Rhodopseudomonas palustris: one gene and its partner. The protein of the gene in region 2 interacts with the protein of the main gene of each other region in a pairwise test. Links are inferred from orthologs where the notes say so. Each region holds a gene or a part of one and is shown on either strand. Other genes may lie near its edges.

Evidence for each region.
Region 1: the proteins of RPPS3_RS00840 (region 2) and RPPS3_RS03885 interact in binary tests that used the Escherichia coli proteins (3 or more experiments, as listed by UniProt). The link is inferred for Rhodopseudomonas palustris from one-to-one orthologs.

What each region holds. Positions count from the first base shown.
Region 1 is NZ_CP019966.1:826,299-832,855, forward strand. What follows is about bases 1,030-4,022. They hold RPPS3_RS03885 (sulfate/molybdate ABC transporter ATP-binding protein), read right to left. Parts: upstream 3,053-4,022; coding sequence 2,006-3,052; downstream 1,030-2,005. Other genes in these bases: RPPS3_RS03880 (DmsE family decaheme c-type cytochrome), read right to left, coding at 1,030-1,253; cysW (sulfate ABC transporter permease subunit CysW), read right to left, coding at 3,042-3,956; cysT (sulfate ABC transporter permease subunit CysT), read right to left, coding at 3,961-4,022. In the rest of the region: more of RPPS3_RS03880, read right to left, coding at 1-1,029; more of cysT, read right to left, coding at 4,023-4,797; RPPS3_RS03905 (sulfate ABC transporter substrate-binding protein), read right to left, coding at 5,090-6,079; RPPS3_RS03910 (phosphoadenylyl-sulfate reductase), read right to left, coding at 6,204-6,557. UniProt on the Escherichia coli protein: Part of the ABC transporter complex CysAWTP involved in sulfate/thiosulfate import. Responsible for energy coupling to the transport system.
Region 2 is NZ_CP019966.1:179,407-185,917, reverse strand. Bases 2,212-5,158 are described here. They hold RPPS3_RS00840 (glutamate-5-semialdehyde dehydrogenase), read right to left. Parts: upstream 4,358-5,158; coding sequence 3,065-4,357; downstream 2,212-3,064. Other genes in these bases: proB (glutamate 5-kinase), read right to left, coding at 4,560-5,158; RPPS3_RS00845 (nicotinate-nucleotide adenylyltransferase), read right to left, coding at 2,411-3,040. In the rest of the region: RPPS3_RS00860 (murein hydrolase activator EnvC family protein), read right to left, coding at 1-1,152; 23S rRNA (pseudouridine(1915)-N(3))-methyltransferase RlmH, read right to left, coding at 1,172-1,654; rsfS (ribosome silencing factor), read right to left, coding at 1,744-2,121; more of proB, read right to left, coding at 5,159-5,690; GTPase ObgE, read right to left, coding at 5,831-6,511. UniProt on the Escherichia coli protein: Catalyzes the NADPH-dependent reduction of L-glutamate 5-phosphate into L-glutamate 5-semialdehyde and phosphate. The product spontaneously undergoes cyclization to form 1-pyrroline-5-carboxylate.

The DNA of each region.
Region 1 (6,557 bases), 650 kb from region 2 along the record:
CTGCGCTGCACCTGCGCCTTGCGATCCTTGTGGCACTGGAAGCAGGTGTCCATCACCTGCACGGTCTTGAGCTGGTTGCGCGGCGACACCTTGCGCATCACGGTGTGGCAGTTGACGCAGGCGAGGCCGCGGGTCTCGTGCTGCGATCCCTGCCAATAGGTCTGGTCGCCCTTCTCGTGGCAGCTCAGGCAGACGCTGTTCGCCTCGGCGACGTCGAAGCCGCGGCTGTCGGTCGGCCGGAACGAGCGGATGCCACCCTTCTCGCGGCCGCCGCCGCCATTGACGTGCGCCGAGCCGGGGCCGTGGCAGGTCTCGCATTCCATCTTGCCCTGCGGCGTGACCTTGCCGGACTTGATGTTGCGGCCCATCACGGTCTGCTGAAACTCGTCGAACAGGCCGGCGTGGCAGGTCTCGCACGGCTTGGAGCCGACGAAGTAACGGCCATCGGGATCGCCCGGTGCGGGCGCCACCATTGGCGCACGCCCGGCGGCCGCAGCCTTCGGCTCGCGTGTCGCCACCATCAGGACCGGCCGGGAATCATCCGCCTTGGCGGCGAGGATCTCGATGAAGCCGAACTGCTTCGGCTGCTCGATCGTGTCGTCGAAGTTTTCCAGCGCGACCCAGGTGGTCACCGTGGTGGCATCCCGGACCGGCTCGGGCATCTCCGCCACGTAGTCCGGCTCGCGGGCGAGCCGGGCCGCCAGCGTATGGCGGGTCGCGTGAGAGCGCAGGATGCGCTTTTCGCTGAGTGTGGCGAGGCGCAGCGAAGCCGCAAACCGCAGGGTCTGGTCGAGCTGCGGGCCACCGTCGATCTGCGGAAGCGCCAGCAAAGCCTCGATTGAACCGTGTCTGGCAAACCGCGTGTCGAAGCGCGGACCGGTTGCAGAACCGCCGTGAGGTGAACCGTGGGGTGAACCATGCGCGGAGGCGCTGTGGCCCGACATGCCCCCATGCCCGCCGCCATGTCCGTCACCGAGCGCTAGGCCGTGGGCTGGCACCGGCGTGAAGTTTGGCTCGGTCTTGCCGGCGTTCTGCAGGCCGCGCACGTAGTTGACCAGTGCATTGACCGACGGATCGACCGCGTCGACTTGGCCGTCATGCGGCAAGGCGGTGTGCTCGACCATCGCCGGCTCAGCGCCGGCTGGCCAGGTCCCCCAGGCCAGCGCAATCGATACGAACAGCGACGAGATCCAGCTCCGGCGGCCGCGCCGATTTTGGTCGCGCGCAGCCGCCGCCCCCCGAGAGCCCCCCATTGCGTCCCCCGCAAGTGCTCAAAGCACGATGATTTTTGTCAGCCACCATCGATCGCCGTCCACGTGTCGCGGGCGACGTCGAGCGAAGATCATTTCAGTTTGAAAAAGTCCGTTGGTGCAGGTTCAGCCTGCATCACGACGCTTGCCGGATCTGTCCGGGAAGTAATTAGTCACAATCTGTCATCAAAATTCACATGCCGTACTAAAACGCGTATTTGATCGAGATCAATTACTCACATCTGTTAGCATATGCAGCGAGTGAGCTGGGGTGCGGTGGTTGAGTAGTCGTCGCTGTCGCGACTAACTCACGATTGTAACTAATCAAATTGCACTGTGCGCAATGCAGCGCTGGTGCGGATCATGGTGCTCCGCGGTGGTCGAGGTTGTGGCGTTCTGTCGCAGGGGTTGAGCGCTGCGCGGATATGAAGTGCTCTTCATCGACTAATCGCTGCGGCAACATATTACTTATTGTCGTGTCCAGTCCCGTGTTTGGGGTGGTCAATTGATTATCATTGGCGAGAAAATGATGATTTCGACCTGCCGCAAGGTGCTCAGTGGTGGCGCTGGGTGCTTCTTTGTAATCAGGTGCCGTGGAGGCAGGAGCTTGGCCGCGAGCTTGTCGAACCGTTGCGCAACCGTGGGATCGGTAGATTGGTAAGTGCTCGCGCGGCCTCGGCCTATCAATCGGACGAGCCGACTTCTAGCGGCCCGCAGGTCTGCGAGCCGCGTTGCACAACTGGGAGACCCAAGGCCTAACGGTCGGCGAAGATGCGGTAGCGCTGGGGCTGCAGGCCGATCCGGTCGCCGACCTTGAGGGAGTGATCCCGCGGGGCGTCGATCTCGATCAGCGTATCGCCACCGAGGCCGCTCAGCACGATATCGGCGCGCTGCATCGGGCCGAACGCACGTACGGCTTTCACCGCACCTTCGAACACGCCGCTGCCGCTCGGGCCGACCGTCACGTCGTGGCGGCGGACGAACAGCTTCGACGGGCCGGCGGCGGTATCCTGGGCTGTGAGATCGAGGTCGCGGTCGCCGAGCCGAACCCGCCCGTCACGCACCTCGACCGGCAGCACGATCGACTCCCCGATGAAGCCGTGCACGAAGGCTGATGCCGGGCGCTCATAGACATCGCCGGGCGAGCCGATCTGTTCGATCCGGCCTTTGTCCATCACCACGACGCGGTTGGCGACTTCGAGCGCCTCTTCCTGGTCGTGCGTCACGAAGATCGAGGTGACGTGAATCTCCTCGTGCAGATTGCGCAGCCAGGCGCGCAGTTCTTTCCGCACCTTGGCATCGAGCGCGCCGAACGGCTCGTCGAGCAGCAGGATGCGGGGCTCGATCGCCAGCGCGCGGGCGAGCGCGATGCGCTGACGCTGACCGCCGGATAATTGGTTCGGATAGCGATCGGCGAGCCAGCCGAGCTGCACCAGATCCAGCAGATCGCCGACCCGCTTCTTGATCTCCGCTTCGCTCTTGCGGATCTTGCGCGGCTGGACGCGCAGGCCGAACGCGACGTTCTCGAACACGTTCATGTGCCGGAACAGCGCGTAGTGCTGGAATACGAAGCCGACGTGGCGCTCGGCCGCGCCGTGGGCCAGCGCGTCTTCGCCGTCGATCGTCACCACGCCGGAGTCCGGCCATTCGAGGCCGGCAATGATCCGCAGCAGCGTGGTCTTGCCGGAACCGGAGGGACCGAGCAGCGCCATCAGCTCGCCGGTCTCGACCCGCAGGTCGACGTTGTCGAGTGCGCGGAAGCTGCCGAATTCCTTGACGATGTTGCGGACTTCAATGGTCATCGGGATGCAGCCCCTCTTCGATGCGGCCTTCCAGCACGGTCTTGACGATCAGCGTCACCAGCGCGAGCAGCGCCAGCAGCGAGGCGATCGCGAATGCAGCCACCATCTGGTACTCGTTGTAGAGAATTTCGACCAGCAGCGGCATGGTGTTGGTCTCGCCGCGGATATGGCCGGAGACCACCGACACAGCGCCGAACTCGCCCATGGCGCGGGCGTTACACAGCAGCACGCCGTACAGCAGGCCCCATTTGATGTTCGGCAGCGTGACGCGCCAGAACGTGGTCCAGCCGCTGGCGCCGAGCGAGATCGCGGCTTCTTCTTCCTGCTGGCCCTGCTCCTGCATCAGCGGGATCAATTCGCGCGCCACGAACGGGAAGGTGACGAAGGTCGTCGCCAGCACGATCGCTGGTACCGCGAAAAGGATCTGGACGCCATGCGCCATCAGCCATGGTCCGAACCAGCCTTGCGCGCCGAACAGCAGCACGAAGACGAGGCCGGAGATCACGGGCGAGACCGAGAACGGCAGATCGATCAGCGTGATCAGGAAAGTCTTGCCGGGAAAGTCGAACTTCGCGATCGCCCAAGCGGCGATGACACCGAACACCAGATTGAGGCCGACCGAAATGGCGGCCGCAATCAGCGTCAGTTTGATCGCCGCCAGCGCCTCCTCGTCGGCCAGCGCCGACAGATAAAACGCCACGCCTTTCGCCAGGGCCTCGGAAAACACCAGGATCAGCGGCAGGACGACGAACACGGTGAGGAAGGTGAGGGCGAAGCCGATGATCAGTAGCCGCACCCAAGCCGGCTCGGTGTGGGCGGAACGACGTCCGGCGGAGGCGGGCGCGGCAGCGTCTGCAGATGCGATCGCTGCACGCCTGACTTGACTGGTTGCAATCATCGTCATGGCGTCACGCCGTGGCCAGCGACCGGGACTGCGCCCAGTGCTGGATCCGGTTGAGGACGAAGATGATCAGGAACGAGAAGATCAGCATCACCACCGCGATGGCGGTAGCGTCGGCATAGCGGAATTCCGACAGCCGGATCACGATCAGCAAGGGAGCGATCTCCGAAACGTTGGGCAGGTTGCCGGCGATGAAGATCACCGAACCGTATTCGCCGACCGCGCGCGCGAAGGCGAGGGCGAAGCCGGTGAGCAGCGCCGGCGTCAGTGAGGGAAGAATGACGCGCCAGATGGTCTGCCAGCGCGAAGCGCCGAGGCATTCGGCCGCCTCTTCGAGTTCGGTGTCGAGATCGAGCAGCACCGGCTGCACGGTGCGCACCACGAACGGAATGCCGATGAAGATCATCGCCAGGAAAATGCCGAGCGGCGTGAACGCCACCTTGATGCCGAGCGCGGCCAGCGGCGCGCCGAGCCAGCCCTTCTGCGCGAACAGCGTGGTCAGCGCGATGCCGGCCACCGCGGTCGGCAGCGCAAACGGAATGTCGACGATCGCGTCGAAAATCCGGCGGCCCGGGAAACGGTAGCGCACCAGCGCCCAGACGATCAGCAGCCCGGCGACCAGATTGACGCAGGCTGCGGCGAACGCCAGGCCGAACGAGATTTTCAGCGCATGCAGGGTGCGCGGCGCCGTCACCGTCGACCAAAAGTCGGCGAAGCTCAGCTCGGCGGTTTTGACGAACAGCCCCGCCAGCGGGATCAGGATCATCAGCGACAGCCAGGTGATCGTCAGCCCCATTGTGAGGCCGAAGCCGGGCAACGAGCGACGTTGCGCAACAGCAGTCATGGCGTCACCTGTGCGAAGCTTCCATGTAGATCGACATGCACCAACGCAACATCGGCGTCATTGCGAGGAGCGAAGCGACCAAGCAATCCAGCGTCGTGCACGGAGCTGGATTGCTTCGCCTTCGGCTCGCAATGACGGGCGGAAGCACTGAAGATGGCGCACGCAGGCTCAGACTCGCTGAAGCGACCTATCACCCCACCCCTCTCCCCGCGAGCGGGGAGAGGGAGCGCGCTGCCGTTGCCGTGAAGCATGTCACCCCCAATGAGCGGTCGCGCTGCGACGCCCGCGTCGCTCAGTTCTTGTAGATCTTATCGAACACGCCGCCGTCGGCGAAGTGCTCGGTCTGCGCCTTGGTCCAGCCGCCGAACACATCGTCGATCGTGAACAGATCGACCTTGGCGAACGCGCCTTCGTGCTTCTTGGCAACCTCCGGATCGCGCGGACGGTAGAAGTTCCGTGCGGCGATTTCCTGACCGTCCTTGGAGTACAGGTACTTCAGATAGGCTTCGGCGGTGGCACGGGTGCCCTTTTTGTCGACGACGGTATCGACGACCGCGACCGGCGGCTCGGCGAGGATCGACACCGACGGTGCCACGATCTCGAATTTATCGGCGCCGAATTCCTTCACGGCGAGATAGGCTTCGTTTTCCCAGGCGAGCAGCACGTCGCCGACGCCACGCTCGACGAAGGTGACGGTGGAGCCGCGCGCGCCGGTGTCGAGCACCGGAACCTGCTTGTAGAGCTTGGCGACGAAGTCACGCGCCGCCTCCGGCGAGCCGGCCTTCTTCAGCGCGTAGCCCCAGGCCGCCAGGTAGTTCCAGCGCGCACCGCCCGAGGTTTTCGGGTTCGGCGTGATCACGCTGACGCCGGACTTGAGCAAATCGTCCCAGTCCTTGATGCCCTTCGGATTGCCCTTACGCACCAGGAATACGATGGTCGAGGTGTAGGGCGAGGAGTTCTGCGGCAGGCGCTTCTGCCAGTCCTTCGCCAGCAAACCCTTGTTGGCGATTGCATCGATGTCATAGGCAAGTGCCAGCGTGACGACGTCCGCCTGCAGGCCGTCGATCACTGAGCGCGCTTGCGCGCCCGAGCCGCCATGCGACTGCTTGATCGTGACGTTGTTGCCGGATTCCTTCTGGTACGCGGCGGCGAACGATTTGTTGAAATCGGCATATAGCTCGCGCGTCGGATCGTACGACACGTTGAGCAGCGATACGTCGGCCGCGTTCGCGGCGGTCGCCACCAACAGGCCGGCGAAGATGGGAAGGAAACGGCGAAGCATCGATGATCTCCATTGTGCTTGACGACGTCGGTGTCGTCGGCGCGGAGGGGCGAAAGTCACGAACAAAGCGGGCCAAGTCAACGAAACGGCATTTCAATGTTCGCTTAGTTGCAACAGCAATGTCCTATGAAGTCTTGATCGTATGGATGCCGCATTCCGTCTTGCCGCGTCCGCGCCAGCGACCGGCGCGCGCATCCTCACCCGCTTCAGCGCGGCTGGTACACGGCATGCAGCCGACGGAGAGAAAGCCCGACGCAAGCAGCGGATGCTGCGGCAGCTTGGCGGTGGCGTAGATCGCCGCGATGTCGGTCGGCGTGACATTGGCGAACGGATTGAACTTCAGCCGCTTGCCGTCGGCTTCGACGACCGGAATGTCGGCACGCACGCCGCCCTGAAAGCGCTTGCGGCCGTTGATCCAGCCGTCGAACGGCGCCAGCGCCCGCTTCAGCGGTTCGACTTTGCGGATCAGGCAGCATTT
Region 2 (6,511 bases):
GAGGATCAAGAGTTGTCCATAGGAGCGGAACGGGCCGGCATAGACCACCCAGCCATCGCAAGGTGTTGTAATCTGGGCGCCGGCGCGCGTCGCCAGTGAGATGCCGCGCTCGACGCCGCCAACCCCGTCGGGGCGCCCGAATTCGCGGATTTTGGTGCCGTTGACCGGCAGCGGCAGCATGCCCTTGGCGGAAGCGAATGCGATCGCCGGGCTCAGCCGGCCGGGGTCCTTCAGCGCCGCCAGGTTGGCCTTGCCGGCAGCCGGAGCGCCCTTCTGATCGGCGGCGGCCGCAGCCTTCGCGGCGCTCTTGAGGTCCTGCTCCATCTTGGCAATCAGGCCCTGGAGGCTGTCGACCTGGCGCGACAGCGTCAGCGCCCGGCCGCGCTCGGCCTCGATGTCCTTTTCGACCGCACTCTGTTGCCGCTGCCGCTCTTCGACCAAGGCGGCGAGCCGGGTCTGGTCGGTGGTCAGGTTATTGCGGTCGGCGGCGAGCTGGTCGCGCTCGGCGGCGATCTTCTGGCGCACCGCGATCAGTTCGCCGAGATCGATAGCGAGACGCTCTGCGCGGGTCCGCAGCTCCGGCACCACGGCGCCTAGCAGGATCGCGGTGCGCAGCGACTCCAGTGCGTCTTCGGGGCGAACCAGCAGTGCGGGCGGGGCGCGGCGCCCGGCGCGCTGAAGGGCGGCCAGCACCTCGCCGATCTCGCCGCGGCGGGCGTCCAGCGATGTGCGGATTTCAGTCTCGCGCGCGTCGAGCGGGCGCAGGCGCGCTTCGGCGTCGCTGATGCGGGTTTCGACCGCCCGCACCTTGGCGGCGACGTCGATCAGTTCCTGATTGAGCTTGGTGCGGTCAGCGCCGATCGCCGCCAGATCGGCCTTGAGCTTGTCCTGCTGCTCGGCGGCGCTCTTCTGCTGCGCCCGTGCCGCTTCGAGCTCCTGCTCATGCTGCTTGATCAGGTCCGCCATCGACGGCGTCGCCGTCGTGGCGGCCGGGGCGGTCTGGGCCTTCGCCGAGGAGATCAGCGTCCCGTTCGGACGCGCCAAGTCGCCCGCCCACAAGCCCGCAGCGAGCCCGGCGGACAATAGAACCGCGGGCCGCCAAGAGCCGGCAGCCGCAGTGTGCCTCGCAGCCGTGTTGCGCGGTGCATGCATCGGTTCGCTACGGCGTCGGTTACGCACGATGGTAAGGATGTCCCGCCAAAATCGTCGCGGCCCGATAGATCTGCTCCAGCAGCATCACGCGAACCATTTGGTGCGGCCATGTCGCCCCCCCGAACGACATGCTCAGCTTTGCCTTGCGCCGCAATTCAGGCAAAAGTCCGTCTGCTCCGCCGATCACGAAAATAGTACCGGGCACCTGCTCGTCCCGCCAGCGGCCGAGCTGAGCGGCGAAGGCGGTGCTGCCGAGGCTCTGTCCGCGCTCGTCGAGCGTGACCAACACGGCGCCATCCGGCACCTGAGCGATAATCGCGGCGGCTTCTTCCGCCATCCGGGCCGGCGCCTCGCGGGCGCGGCTTTCGGCAATTTCATGGACGTCGAGGCCGCGGAAGCCGAGCTTGCGGCCGAGGTCGTCGAACCGCGCACGATAGCGCTCGGCGAGCTCACGCTCCGGCCCCTGTTTCAGCTTCCCGACAGCCAGGATCAACAATCGCATCGGCTCACGCGCCCTTTGCGCGAGAGCCGCGCTACCCATCCGTCAGACACGCGTCTTCAGCCGCGCCGACGCCACACGGACTACGATGACTACAGCGTCTTCGCCGGCGCCGGACCTTGCGTCCACAACCGTTCGAGGTTGTAGAACTCGCGGACCTCGGGACGGAAGACGTGCAACACGACGTCGCCGGCGTCGATCAGCACCCAATCGCAGTTCGGCAAGCCTTCGACGTGCGGCGCGGCGATGCCGGCCTGCTTCAGGGCCTTGACGACGTTCTCGGCGATCGCGCCAACGTGACGGTTAACCCGTCCAGTGGTGACGACCACGTAGTCGAACATCGCTGATTTGCCGCGGAGGTCGATGGTCACCGTCTCCTCCGCCTTCATGTCGTCGAGGCGGGAGAGGATCAGTTGCAGCGTCGCTTCCGCATCCGGCGCAGCCTTGAACTGCGATGCATCCGGCGCGATCGCCTCAGGGGTCGGTACTGGCGCAGTCCTGGTTGACGCGGACCGCGAAGCCTTTGCCGCGACCGATTTCGGCAAAGCCGACGTAGACAATACAGAAGTGGTCAGGGACCTTTCCTTTCACTGTATCGCGGGTGCCGACTCCCGGCGCCCACAGGCCATTCTAAAGCAATTTCCAGCAAAGTGGAATCCAGGGCGCCTTGCAGGAGCCGTAAACGCCGCCGCGCCGTCTCGCAAAAGTCACACATCCGATGTGGGGAGCGCCGCGCCGAGAGTCCAGCGAACGCGACCATCATGTCTTCCAGCTTCCGTCGGGGTTCCGCAAAGCGGTCGACGACACCGGCGATTTCAGCCCGGTGAGAAACACCCAGGCGGGCGGCTGGCGATCCGCCAGGGTTGCTGCTTCATTGGTAGGAATTCGCATTCGCATCAAACGCTGGGCGGCGGGAGCCGCGAGCGCGCGGAGGCTGGTGGGGGGACGATCGATCACAGCGATCGGGACCTCGGCCGCGATCTGCTGCCACTGCTGCCAGCGATGGAACTGAGCCAGATTGTCGGCGCCCATGATCCAGACGAAGCGAGCGCCAGGACAATGCCGGCGCAGATAGCGGAGAGTGTCTGCAGTGTAGCGGGTGCCGATGACGGCTTCGAGACGACTGACCTGGATGCGCGGATCGTCCGCGATCGCTTGCGCCGCGGCAACCCGGGCGTCGATCTCGCGCAGGCTGGAGATATCCTTTAGCGGATTGCCCGGTGATACCAGCCACCACACCCGATCGAGCATCAGCCGTTTGAGCGCGAACTGACTGATCGCGCGATGTGCCAGATGCGGCGGGTTGAACGAGCCGCCGAGCAGGCCGATCCGCATTCCCGGCGTGAACGGCGGAATCGCGCGGCGGGCTGCGGCGAGGTCCGTCGTCACCTCAGCCTCGGCGGCACGGCAGCATCACGGCCGGGTTTGTCCGCTGCCATGGATGCGATACTTGAACGTCGTCAGCTGTTCGGCCCCGACCGGTCCGCGGGCGTGGAATTTGCCGGTGGCGATTCCAATCTCGGCACCAAAGCCGAACTCACCGCCGTCGGCGAACTGCGTCGATGCGTTGTGCAGCACGATCGCGGAGTCGACTTCGCTGAGAAACTTCTGTGCCGCCTGCGCATCCTCGGCGACGATCGCATCGGTGTGATGCGATCCGTGATCGTGAATATGCGCGATCGCCGCGTCGACACCATCGACCAGCTTGGCGGCGATGACCGCGTCGAGATACTCAGTATCCCAGTCCTCATCGCTCGCCGGCTTTACCCGGGGATCGACCTGTTGCACGGCCTGATCGCCGCGCACTTCGCAACCCGAGTCGATCAGCATCGTCACCAGCGGAGCGAGATGCGTCGCTGCGGCCGCGCGGTCGATCAGTAGCGTTTCGGCTGCGCCGCAGACGCCGGTACGGCGCATCTTGGCATTCAGCACGATCGACTTGGCCATCTCCAGATCAGCGCTGCGATCGACATAAACGTGATTGACGCCTTCCAGATGCGCGAACACCGGCACCCGCGCTTCGCTTTCGACGCGGGCGACCAAGCTCTTGCCGCCGCGCGGCACGATGACGTCGACCGTTCCATCGAGGCCCGAAAGCAACAAGCCCACCGCGGCCCTGTCGCGGGTCGGCACCAAAGTAATCGCCGCATCCGGCAGCCCGGCCTCGCGCAGACCCTGCACCAGGCAGTCATGGATCGCACGGCACGAGCGGAAGCTCTCCGAGCCGCCGCGCAGGATCACGGCGTTGCCGGACTTCAGGCACAGCACGCCGGCGTCAGCCGCAACGTTGGGGCGGCTTTCGAAGATCACCGCCACGACCCCGAGCGGCACGCGGACGCGCTCGATGGTCATGCCGTTCGGCCGCTGCCAGCTTTCGGTCACGGTGCCGACCGGGTCGGCGATGCCGCGCACCACCGCGATGCCTTCGGCCATCGCTTCGACGCGCGCGGGCGTCAGCGTCAAACGGTCCAAGAATGCCGACGTGGTACCGGCCGCTTTCGCATCGGCGACATCCTCGGCGTTCGCCGCCAGGATCTTGTCGGCGCCGGCGCGGATAGCCCGCTCCATCGCTTCCAGCGCGCGGTTCTTCTGCTCCGGCGGCGCCAGCGCCAGGGTCCGCGCGGCGGCGCGGGCCTGCCGACCCAGGTCGGTCATCAGCGTCGTGAGTTCGGCGCTGCCGTCGATGGCTTTGAGCGAGGCGGTCATAGCGTTGAGCCTGAAAAATCCGTGGTAGGTCATGTAAATAGGGGGAAAAGGCCGCTCCGCCAAGCCGGTTGCGGGGAAACCGGGTGATCCCGGTCCTTTCGGCAATCGACGAGGTTGCCGCGATTTGGCGGTTCATTGCTAACCGGACGTCCACGAAACCCCTGCTTGCTAACACGCGGCAGGGGCACCGAAGGACTGCGCGTCAGGCCGGCGCCGTGCCGACGACCAGATCGTCGCGATGGATCATCTCGGCCCGGCCGGTGATCCCGAGGATCATCATCACGTCCGGCGACGACCGGCCCTTGATCTTCTCGGCATCCTCAGCGTCGTAAGCGACGAGGCCACGGCCGATCTCATGGGTGTCCGGTCCGCGCACAATCACCGCATCGCCGCGGGAAAACTGGCCGTCGACCCGGATCACACCGGCTGGCAGCAGGCTCTTGCCGGCGCGCAGCGCGCTGACGGCGCCGGCGTCGATCGTCAACGTGCCCTTCGGCTCCAGCGTACCGGCAATCCAGCGCTTTCGCGCCGTCACGGGATTGGCCGGCGTCAGGAACCAGGTGCACTTGCCACCTTCGGCGATCGCCTTGAGCGGATGATCGATCTTGCCAGAGGCAATCAGCATGTGAGTGCCGGCGGAGGTCGCGATCTTGGCCGCTTCGATCTTGGTGCGCATGCCGCCGCGCGACAGCTCCGAGCCGGCAGCGCCTGCCATGCCCTCGATTTCGGCGGTGATCGCTTCGACCACGGGAATCAGCGTGGCGTCCGGATTGCTGCCAGGCGGTGCGGTGTACAGCCCGTCGATGTCGGACAGCAGGATCAGCAGATCGGCGCTCGCCATGGTGGCGACGCGCGCCGCCAACCGGTCGTTATCGCCGTAGCGGATCTCGGTGGTGGCGACGGTGTCGTTCTCGTTGATCACCGGCACCGCGCGCCATTCCAGCAGTTTGGCGATGGTCGAGCGGGCATTGAGATAACGACGCCGTTCTTCGGTGTCCTGAAACGTCACCAGGATTTGGCCGGCGCCGATGCCGTGGGCGCCAAGCACTTCGGACCAGGTCCGGGCCAATTCGATTTGGCCGACTGCCGCTGCCGCCTGGCTTTCCTCAAGCTTGAGCGGGCCGCGCGGCAGCTTCAGCCGGCTGCGCCCGAGCGCGATCGAGCCGGACGACACCACCATCACGTCACGGCCGCCACGATGCAGCTCGGCAATGTCGGCGGCGAGCGCAGTCAGCCACCCGGCTCGGACCTCGCCGGCGACCGAGTCGATCAGCAGCGACGAGCCGACCTTGACGACGATGTGGCGGAAATCGTGAAGCTTGGGGCTGGCCATGGAGATATCGATCACAACGTCGCGGTGCGCAAAGCAGTGCGACTGGCAGGAAGAGGCTCGTTTTGCAGCACCAGGACGGGCCGCGCAAGCCGTGCGAACGGATCAGCAGACCTGCCGCGATCGAGGCCGGACGCGAGGAATCACGCGTCCTGCGGTGCCCAGGGCTTGGCTTCGGCGGGATTGTCCGCAGTGCCGATCGCCTTGTCCGAGACCGGCGCTTCGCCGATCACCGCAACCAAAGCCCGCAGCGCCTCAGGCACGCCCTGACCGGTTATGCCCGACAGCAGCAGCGGCGTCTTCTTGGCGGCGCGCTTCAGCCGGTCCTTCTGCTTCTTCAGCTCGTCCGGTTCGACCGCGTCGATTTTGTTCAGCGCGACGATTTCGATCTTGTCGACCAGCGTCTCAGCATAAGCTTCGAGTTCGCCGCGCACCGTCTTGTATGCCTTGCCGGCGTGTTCGCAGGTGGCGTCGATCAGGTGCAGCAGCACCCGGCAGCGCTCGATATGGCCGAGGAAACGGTCGCCGAGGCCGGCGCCTTCATGGGCGCCTTCGATCAGACCGGGAATATCGGCCAGAACGAATTCGCGGCCGTCGCTGTTCACCACTCCGAGCTGCGGATGCAGCGTCGTGAACGGATAGTCCGCGATCTTCGGCTTGGCGGCACTGACCTTGGACAGGAAGGTCGACTTGCCGGCGTTCGGCAGCCCGACCAAGCCTGCGTCGGCGATCAGTTTCAGCCGTAGCCAGATCCAGCGCTCTTCGCCTGGCAGGCCAGGGTTGGCGTGGCGCGGCGCCCGGTTGGTCGAAGATTTGAAATGGGC